Regions from separate parts of the Micromonospora sp. HB375 genome, predicted to be linked through region 2. Evidence: riboswitches for the same ligand, from Rfam matches in the RefSeq annotation. Region 2 holds a riboswitch; each other region holds the start of a gene.
The links. A riboswitch is a leader RNA that binds a small molecule or an ion and turns the genes downstream of it on or off. The one in region 2 is predicted to bind cyclic di-AMP.
Positions count from the first base shown of each region.

Region 1: it holds a riboswitch for cyclic di-AMP, as region 2 does, so the genes downstream of both, J3R08_RS23705 (hypothetical protein) here and J3R08_RS17360 (transglycosylase family protein) in region 2, are expected to answer to the same signal.
Region 3: it holds a riboswitch for cyclic di-AMP, as region 2 does, so the genes downstream of both, J3R08_RS31525 (NlpC/P60 family protein) here and J3R08_RS17360 (transglycosylase family protein) in region 2, are expected to answer to the same signal.

Region 1 is NZ_JAGGJO010000001.1:5,403,530-5,406,793, forward strand. It holds gene J3R08_RS23695 (AAA family ATPase) at 1-461, shown strand, start outside; gene J3R08_RS23700 (cation diffusion facilitator family transporter) at 556-1,470, shown strand; cyclic di-AMP (ydaO/yuaA leader) riboswitch at 1,614-1,745, shown strand; gene J3R08_RS23705 (hypothetical protein) at 1,750-2,829, shown strand; gene J3R08_RS23710 (SRPBCC family protein) at 2,826-3,264, opposite strand, start outside.
Region 2 is NZ_JAGGJO010000001.1:3,777,654-3,780,917, forward strand. It holds gene J3R08_RS17350 (M4 family metallopeptidase) at 1-199, shown strand, start outside; gene J3R08_RS17355 (YbaB/EbfC family nucleoid-associated protein) at 352-801, opposite strand; gene J3R08_RS17360 (transglycosylase family protein) at 985-1,629, opposite strand; cyclic di-AMP (ydaO/yuaA leader) riboswitch at 1,628-1,773, opposite strand; gene J3R08_RS17365 (LLM class flavin-dependent oxidoreductase) at 1,945-3,264, shown strand, end outside.
Region 3 is NZ_JAGGJO010000001.1:7,048,918-7,052,181, forward strand. It holds gene J3R08_RS31520 (N-acetylmuramoyl-L-alanine amidase) at 1-1,449, opposite strand, end outside; cyclic di-AMP (ydaO/yuaA leader) riboswitch at 1,688-1,825, shown strand; gene J3R08_RS31525 (NlpC/P60 family protein) at 1,839-2,870, shown strand; gene dcd (dCTP deaminase) at 2,935-3,264, opposite strand, start outside.

The sequences.
Region 1 (3,264 bases), 1.6 Mb from region 2:
GGCGCAAGCGGCACCGCTACGAGCTGACCACCAACTACCGCAACTCGGCGGAGATCTTCGCGGTGGCGGCGGCGGAGATCCGCCGGCTCTACCCGGATCTGCCGCTGCCCGACGCGGTCCGGTCCACCGGCGTTCCGCCGGTCGAGCGCACGGTGCCCGCCGCCGAGCTGCCGGCGGCCACCGTCGAGGCGGCCGAGGCGCTGCTCGGCCAGGTGGAGGGCACCGTCGGCGTGATCACGCCGGTGCCGCGCCGGGACGAGGTGGCCGGCTGGCTGGGCGCGCTCGGCGCGGGCCGGCTCCAGGTGGTGACCAGCCTCCAGGCCAAGGGCATGGAGTACGACGGCGTGGTGCTGGTGGCGCCGAGCGAGATCCGGGCCGATCCCGGCTCGGGCGTGCGCACGCTCTACGTGGCGCTGTCCCGGGCGACCCAGCGCCTCACCACGCTCGACCCGGTGGGGTGAGGGGCCACGCCCGCGCCACCCACAGTTCACTTGCATACATAGCGATGTGAGCATACATTGGGCCCGGCCGGTACGCGGCAGGGAGGGTGTTGGCGTGGGCGCAGGTCATGACCACAGCAGCGCGGTGGCCAACGCGGCACACCGCCACGCAGGCCGGCTCTGGGCCGCGTTCGCGCTGCTCGCCGTCCTGATGGTGGTCGAGGCGGTGGCCGCCTTCACCACCGGCTCGCTCGCCCTGCTCTCCGACGCCGGGCACATGTTCACCGACGTGCTCGGCATCGGCATGGCCCTCGCGGCGATCACCGCCACCCGGCGCGCCGGCACCGACCCGCAGCGCACGTTCGGCCTCTACCGGCTGGAGGTGCTCGCCGCCCTCGCCAACGCCGTGCTGCTCGGCGCCGTCGCGGTCTACGTCCTGATCGAGGCGGTACGCCGCTTCGGCGAGCCGCCGGAGGTGCTGGCCGGCCCGATGCTCGTGGTGGCGGTGCTCGGCCTGCTCGCCAACATCGTCGCCTTCGCGCTGCTGCGCGCCGGGGCGAAGGAGAGCATCAACCTGCGCGGCGCGTACCTGGAGGTGCTCGGCGACCTGCTCGGCTCGCTCGGCGTGATCGCCGCGGCGCTGGTCATCGCGGTGACCGACTGGTGGTGGGCGGACCCACTGGTCGCCGTCGGGATCGGCCTGTTCATCCTGCCGCGCACCTGGCGGCTCGGCCGGGCCGCGGTGCGCATCCTGGTGCAGGCGGCGCCGGAGCACCTCCAGGTGACCGCCGTGCACGACCGGCTGGCCGCGGTCCCCGGCGTGGCCGAGGTGCACGACCTGCACGTCTGGACGCTCACCTCGGGCATGGAGGTGGCCTCGGCGCACCTGACCACCGACCCGGGCGTGGACCCGGCCGGGGTGCTGGCCGCCGCGCGGACGGCGCTGCACGAGGACTTCTCCATCGATCACGCCACGTTGCAGGTCGAACCCGGAGCGTCAGCCGGAGTGTGCGGAAAGACCGAGTGGTGATTAGGGCAGACTTAAATCACCGTGACTGCTATACACTTATGTCGGTTTTGCCCCACCATGCGGCACTGCGCAACGGAGCCACGCCCGGGCCGCGCCGGTAGGCTCGGTCGCGGCCGCAGCCACCGGCGTCACCGGCGCAGGTGGGGTGGCCGTCGCCTAATCGCCCGAAGGGGCGAGCCGGGGAACCACGTACGTGGGGTGCATCCGCGTCAGCGGTAGGGATCTTCCGTCCCGAACCCGTCAGCTAACCCGGTCGGCGGTTGACGGAAGGACATGTGAATGCCCCCAGTGGCACCTGTACGACGGACGGCCGCCCGGTTGGCGGCCCTGCTCGTCGCGACGCTGACTGTCGGCGTCGCGACCGTTCCGGCCTCCCCCGCCTCGGCGGCGCCCCGGACCGCCCTGCTCGCCGCCGCGCCCGGCGACGACGAGGGCGGCACGCCGGAGCTGCGCGCCCAACTCGACGCGGCCAGCAAGGGCTGGCTGGAGGCGAAGGCCGCGCTGAACCGGTCGGTGGACCGCCAGAAGCAGCTCAACGACCAGCTCGCGAAGGTCGGCGCCGAGCTGGCCGTACGTGACGCCAAGGTCGGTGAGATCGCCGGGGTGGCGTACCGCGCGGGCCGCCTCGGCACCGCCGCGGCGCTGCTCGACAGCAGCAGCCCGGCGGGCTTCATGGACCGGGCCGCCACGCTGGAACAGGTCGCCGCGCACGAGGACCGCACGGTGCGCGAGCTGATCACCACCCGGGACGAGGCCACCCGCACCCGGGCCGCGCTCGACACCGAGATCCGCGAGCAACGCAAGCAGGTCGAGGTGATGGGCAAGCGCAAGGAGCAGGCCGAGCGCGCGCTCGAAGTGGCCAACGAACGTTCCGCCCGCAACAACAGCAGCGGCGGCGGCGGCAGCGTCCAGGGCACCTCAAGCAAGAACGCGAAGCCTGCGCCACGCAACTCGGACGGCTCGTGGCCGTCGGAGTCGTGCAGCGTCAACGACCCGACCCCGGCCAACGGCTGCATCACCCCGCGGACGCTGCACGCGCTGCAGCAGGCCAAGGCGGCCGGTTTCACCAGGTACGTCTCGTGCCACCGGCCCAGCGGCTCGGGTGAGCACCCGAAGGGGCGGGCCTGCGACTTCGCCGCCCAGAAGAACGGCTTCGGCGGCGTGGCCAGCGGCGGTGACCGGACGTACGGCAACAACCTGGCCGCGTACTTCGTGCGAAACGCCGACCCGCTCGCCGTGCTCTACGTGATCTGGTTCAAGCAGATCTGGCTGCCGAGCAGCGGGTGGAAGTCGTACAGCGGCGGCAACGGCGACCCGTCCAGCGACCACACCAACCACGTGCACCTGTCGGTGTACTAGCGCGCTCCCGGGGGGCCGGCCGGATCGGGCCGGCCCTCCAGCGTCGCGCCGAGACGGGCCGCCAGGCTCAGGTGAGCCGCCCGGGCCTGGCGGAACGCGTACCCGAACAGCGGCGCCGGCGCGGTGAGCGTGATCTCCACGTCGATGCGCACGGTGCCGTCGGGCTCGTCGCGTAGCCGGGTGTGGTTGCGCACCGTCGTCGCCGGCTGCTGCCGGGCGACAGTGACCACCTCGTCCTCGCTCGCGACCAGCACGTCCGCCTGGTACGTGACCGGGAAGTGCAGCGGGCCCAGTTGCAGCCGGTCGGTGATCGCGTAGCTGGCCAGCGCGCCCGGCCGGGCCGGCAGCTGCCGGACCCGGACGATCAGCGGATGCAGCTCGCCCTGGCGACTCAGGTCACCCAGCAGTGCCACCGCGTCGGCCCGGCTGCACCGG
Region 2 (3,264 bases):
CGACAAGCTCACCGTCAAGGCCGGCAGCACCACGCTGGCCACCTACTCCAACCTGAACAAGGCCACCGGCTACGTGCAGCGGTCCTTCGACATCTCGTCACTCGCAGGCACCACGGCGACCATCTCTTTCAGCGGCGTGGAGGACAGCTCACTGCAGACGTCCTTCGTCGTCGACGACACCGCGGTCACCCTGAGCTGACCGTGGCGTAGCGCGGCCGGTCGTCGTCCTCCCGGCGGCCGGCCGCCTCGTCGTGCCGGGCGGTGCCGCGTCGCGCCTGGCCGCCGCCGCGTGCCGGGGCGGCGCCGCGTGCCGGGGCGGCGCCGCGTCGTGCCGGGCCGTGTGCGGTCGGGTCAGGCCGGACGCCCGGCCTGGGACGCCGTGCCGCGGTCGCGGTGGATCCGCGCGGCCGCCTCGTGCATCGCGCGACCGAACAGCTCGGCCTGGTCACCCATGCTGCCGAGCCGGGCGGCGAGCGCGTCGGCGTCGGCCCGCGCCGACGCGCTGACCCGGGCGTCCAGCTCGGACAGCGCGGCGTTGGCGGCGGCGGTGACATGTCCGCACAGGACGTCGAGGGGCTCGCCGGCCAAGTCCGGGTCGATCGTCACGGAATCCAGCCGGCCACCCTGAACGGCGACCGCGCGGACCCGGCCGTCGGCTGCGGTGCCCTCGGCGCGCAGCAGGTCGCCCGGCTCGCCGTCGGCGTGCTCCGAGGCCCGGGAGCGCATCGCGGTGAGCGCCTGCTGCGTGCGGGTCAGCAGTTCGTCGATGCTCGCGGCCGCCGAGAACGGATCGTTGGTCATTTCCGCGCTTTCTTCACGTCTGAGCCGATCATCGTGACCCTAGCAACCGGCTCCGACGAATCGCGGTCAGCGGCCGTCACGGGTGGCGTCCGGTGCCGCGAGCAGGCCGGACACCGGCGGCGCGGCGTGTCGCGGACGGTCGGACGCCCGGCCGGAGCGAACCGGCCGGGCGTCCGGACCAGATCAGCGCAGACGCAGCCGCTGACCGGGGAAGATCAGGCCGGGGTCGTCGCCGACCACTGCCCGGTTGCGCTCGTGCAGGGCATGCCAGCCGCCGTCGACGCGCTGCGCCACGGCGATCTCCGACAGCGTGTCCCCGCGCCGGACGACGTACGTCCCGGACGACGGCTGCCGCGCCGCCGTCGTCACGGCCCGCTCCGGCGCGGCCTTGCGCGTGGCGGCCCGCTTCGGGGCGGACTTCTTCGAGGTGGCCTTCTTAGGGGCGGCCCGCTCGGACCGGGTCGCCGCGGCGTTCGCCGAGCCGCCCTTCTTGCCGCAGGTCGGCCACGCGCCGATGCCCTGGCCGCGCAGCACCTTCTCCGCGACGGCGATCTGCTCGGACCGGCTGGCCAGGTCGGCGCGGGCGGCGTACTTCTGGCCGCCGTAGCCGTTCCAGGTGGCGCGGGAGAACTGGAGCCCGCCGTAGTACCCGTTGCCGGTGTTGATCTTCCAGTTGCCGCCGGATTCGCAGCGCGCGACCGCGTCCCAGTTGACGCCCGCGCTGGCCGGAGCGGCCGGGCCGAACAGGGTCGCGACGCCGACGACGGCGCCGGTCACCACCGCACCGAGAGCGGTACGGCGACTTCGGGCCGAGTATGCAGTTGACATGTGGATTCCTCCACGCCGACGAGGTGAGCTGTCGGGTTCGGGCCGAGGAGCCCGGCCGCCGGTGGCGGCTTCACCCCGAGGTGACGATGCACCGTGGAACGTGTGGTTCCCCCGCTCCCGCACGAGGTTCGGTTACCGGGGCCGGCGGCGGGATTTGGCGTTTCCGGCCCGCGGTGCCCGCGAATGCGAACGAAACCGACGCTAAGGACGGTTTGCGGCGATCGTCCACTTCTTGTGACGGTGTTCACCCGGCCGGGCTACCACCTGTGGAGCTACCGTGGCAGGGCCGAGCAAGATCACGGGAGGGCGGAACGGATGACCGATCACGGACACGAGCTGACCTTCGGCGGCTTCATCACCCCCGCCGCCGGGCAGCCCGACCAGGTGGTGGCGCTGGCCACGCTCTGCGAACAGGTCGGGCTGGACCTGGTCACGTTCCAGGACCACCCGTACCAGCCGGGCTTCCTGGACACCTGGACGCTGATGTCCTACGTGGCCGCCGTCACCGAGCGCATCCGCCTGGCCGGCAACGTGCTCAACCTGCCGCTGCGCCAGCCGGTGGTGCTGGCCCGCAGCGTGGCCAGCCTGGACCTGCTCACCGGCGGCCGGGTCGAGATGGGACTCGGCGCGGGCGCGTTCTGGGACGCGATCGAGGCGACGGGCGGGCGGCGCCTGTCCCCCGGCGCGGCGGTCCAGGCCCTGGACGAGGCGATCCGGGTGATCCGCGAGGTCTGGGACACCGACCGGCGCGGCATGATCCGCGTCGACGGCGAGCACTACCGCGTGGTCGGCGCCAAGCGCGGTCCGGCACCCGCTCATCAGGTGGGCATCTGGGTCGGCGCGTACAAGCCGCGCATGCTGCGCCTGGTCGGCCGCGCCGCGGACGGCTGGCTGCCCTCCCTGTCCTACCTGCCCAAGGGCCCCGACGAGCTGCCCGCCCTGAACGCGCTCGTGGACGAGGGCGCCGAGGCCGCTGGGCGCGACCCGGCCGAGATCCGCCGCATGCTCAACGTGAACGGCACGTTCGCGCGCTCGTCGGCCGGCTTCCTGGCCGGGCCGCCGGCGCAGTGGGCGGAGGAGCTGGCCGGGCTCACGCTGGAGCACGGCATCACCACGTTCATCCTCGGCAGCGACGAGCCGCGCGCGATCCAGATCTTCGCCCAGGAGGTCGCGCCGGCGGTCCGCGAACTCGTCGCCGCCGAGCGCACCGCGCCCGGCAGCGGGGCCCGTGCGGTCGCCGACGACACGGCCGCCACCGGCGGCGCGGCCACACTGGCGGTCACCCCCACCCCCGACCCGGGGGTACGTCTGAGCGCGCGCCGCCCCTGGGACGAGTCGACCCGGCCGACCGCCCCGCCGCCTCCGGCCGGCCAGGTCTACCCACCCCGGGGGCAGGCCGCCGGGCAGCACCTGGTGGACGTGCACGACCACCTGCGCCAGGAGCTGGCCCAGGTGCGCGACCTGCTGGAACAGGTCAAGCGGGGCGCCGTCTCGCCGGGCCGGGCGCGTGCGGCGCTCAACGAGATGACCATGCGGCAGAACAACTGGACGCTCGGGGCGTACTGCGCGGCCTACTGCACCATGGTCACCCAGCACCACGGGCTGGAGGACGCCTCGATCTTCCCGCACCTGCGC
Region 3 (3,264 bases), 3.3 Mb from region 2:
CGGCTGCGCCGGCGGGGTGGGCGTCGGGACGCCGGGCGGCTGCTGGTTGCAGCCGGTGAACGCGGGCCGGTTGGTGGCGAAGTCCGGGTCGATGGTGACCAGGCCGGTCTTCGCCGTGCCGGTGCCGCGGAACGGCGCCTTCATCAGGTCGAAGTAGTGCGACCAGTCCCAGTAGGGCCCCGGGTCCCAGTGCATGCCGCCCACGTTGGCGGCGGTGATGCCGGGCACGTTGTCGTGGCCGATGATGTGCTGCCGGTCCATCGGGATGCCGAACTTCAGCGCCAGGTGGCGGACCAGCTTGGCGGAGGTGCGGTACATCGCCTCGGTGTACCAGGTGCCCTGGCCGGCGAAGCCCTCGTGCTCCAGGCCGATGGACTTGGCGTTGACGTACCAGTTGCCGGCGTGCCAGCCGACGTCCTTGGTCTTGATGTGCTGGGCGATGTAGCCGTCCACCGAGCGCAGCGTGTAGTGCCAGCCCAGGTAGTCGGCCCGCTTCACCAGGTCGACGCTCGGGCCGAAGTAGCCCTCGGTGTCGTGGATGACGATGTACTCGATCTTCTGCTGCTTCGGCCGGTCAGCCAGGTCGTGGTTGCCGTAGTCGCCCGGGTCGTCGCTGAGCTGCTCGTAGGGCGCGGGAATCCACTCGCAGGCCAGCCGGACCGGGCACTCCAGTCCGTCCGGCCGCTGCGCGGTGCGCAGGCCGAGGCGGGCCAGCCGGGAGCGGTCCGGCTTCGCGGCGGTGGCGGCGAGCGTGACCCGCTGGCCGTCGTCGGTGGTCCGGGTGGCGCCCTGGCCGAGCTGGTCGTACACCTCGTCGGCGAAGGCCGCCGCCGCGTCGGCGGTGTCCGCGCCGGAGTAGCGGGCCACCGCGGCGTACCAGGCCGCCGGGTCGGTGCCGGCGCCGACCGGCCCGCCCAGAGCCTTCTGGTACGACGACAGCAGCGCCGCGCCGCCGCGGATGTTCGCGGCCGGGTCGGTGCGCAGCGTCCCCGCGTCCAGCCCGGTGAGCGCGGCGGCCGCGTCGAGCGTCTGGAGCGAGGCGCTCGGCAGCGGCGTCTCCCGCGTCGGCGCGGCGGCGGTGGCCGGGTCGAGCTTCAGCGGCCGGGAGTCGTCGCCGCGCGGGTCCTCGTCCTCGTCGACGTGGGCGCTGCCCGGCGTGGCGAGGATGTGCGCGGCGTCGGTCAGGTGCATCGGGCCGTAGCCGCCGCTGGTGCTGGGCTGACCCGGGTGGGTGTCCCAGCGGGACTCCAGATAGGAGACACCGAGCAGCACGTTCTGGGGCACGCCGTACTCGGCCGCGGCGGCGGCGTATTGTTGTTGCCGGTCGCTCGCGGGCGCGGACGTGTCCGGCGCGGCGGTAACCGGGCCGGTGGTCGCCAGCGCGGTGGCCGTGGCCACGGCGGCGGCGAGCAGTATCCGTCTGCCCGACGGCGGGGCGGAGAGATGCATCGAACCTCCTGGACAGGGATGGGGGTCACTGCGTTTCCACCCTCACTCCGCACACCCGCGACGGTCAATACCTTTCCAGTAAGTAATCAGTCGTGAAAGAAAATTTCACCTCCGTGCGCGGTGTGGCGCTGGATCGCGTACGGAGTGTCACGGCGCTGGAAGTTGCGGATCGATAACGGTGGTCCCTACTCTGGTGAATCGTCGGCCGCACGTCTCACCGTCCAACCCGGTCGGTGACGGTCCGACACCGCCGAGTCGCCTCCGGGCGAGCCGGGGAACCAGGTACCTGGGGTGAATCCGCAGCACTGCTGCGGTAGGGCGGCTCCCTTCCCGCCCGAATCCGTCAGCTAACCCGGTAGGCGGTACGGAAGAAGGAGTACGGACGCCCGGTGGCACTCCATGCCCCGCGGCCGTCGTCGAACCGGTCGGTCGACCGGTTCAGCGCCGCGCCGCGTTCCCGCTGGTCCCGCTTCACCACCGCCCTCGCCGCACTGGTCGGCACCGCCGTCGTACTGACCGGCGGCGCCACTGCGGCACACGCCGAACCCTCGGTCGCCGAGATCGAGGCCCAGATCGACCGCGACTGGAACAAGCTCGAACCGGTCATCGAGCAGGTCAACGACGTACGCGAGCAGCTCGCCGCGCGGCGCAGGCAGGCCGACGCGCTCGGCCGCCAGATCGCACCCCTCCAGGCGCGGGTGGACGCCGCGCTCGGTCAGGTGGGCGGCCTCGCCGCCGACGCCTACAAGGCCGACAGCCTCTCCACGGTCAACGCGCTGCTCGGCAGCCGCTCACCCGGTGACCTGGTCGACGGCCTGGAGCTGCTCGACCGCTTCGCGCACCGCCAGCACGAGCAGGTGCGCTCGGTCGCCGCGCTGCGCGACGAGCTGGCGGCGAAGAAGAAGCCGCTGGACGAGATGATCGCCGGCCTGGCGCGCACCGAGGCCCAGCTCGCGGCGAAGAAGAAGCAGATCGACGCCGAGATCGCCAAGCTGGAGAAGCTGCGGCTCAAGGTGTACGGCAAGGGCGGCGGCGGCCCGCTGCGCCCGGCGCCCTGCCCGGCCGGCTATCCCGGCGGCCCGGCCGGAGCGGCGGTGAAGTTCGCCTGCGCCCAGATCGGCAAGATCTACGTCTGGGGTGCCGCCGGCCCGGACCACTTCGACTGCTCGGGCCTCACCATGGCGGCCTGGGCCAAGGGCGGCGTCTCGCTGCCGCACAGCGCACGCCAGCAGCACGGCGTGACGAAGCGCATCAGCCGGGCCGAGCTGCGCGCCGGCGACCTCGTCTTCTACTACAGCGACCTGCACCACGTGGCGATGTACGTGGGCGACGGCTGGGTGGTGCACGCCTCCCAGTCCGGCAAGCCCATCACGATGAAGCGGGTCGACGACGGCGACATCAACAGCTACGGCCGCGTGTAAGGAAGGGCCCCCTCTTAACGCCTCCGGTAGAGGAGGGGGCCCTTCTTAACAACTGCGGGCGGCGTCAGCGCGTCGGCCAGGTGCGCCAGCTCTGCCAGGACCGGCTCGGCGTCGGGCCGCGCTGCCCCTGGTAACGCGAGCCGTAGACGGCCGAGCCGTACGGGTGCTCGGCCGGCGAGGAGAGCCGGAAGATGCAGAGCTGGCCGATCTTCATGCCGGGCCAGAGCGTGATCGGCAGGTTCGCCACGTTCGACAGCTCCAGCGTGACGTGACCGGAGAAGCCGGGGTCGATGAAGCCGGCTGTCGAGTGGGTCAGCAGCCCCAGCCGCCCCAGGCTCGACTTGCCCTCGAGCCGGCCCGCGAGCTGGTCGCCCAGCGAGATCACCTCAAGCGT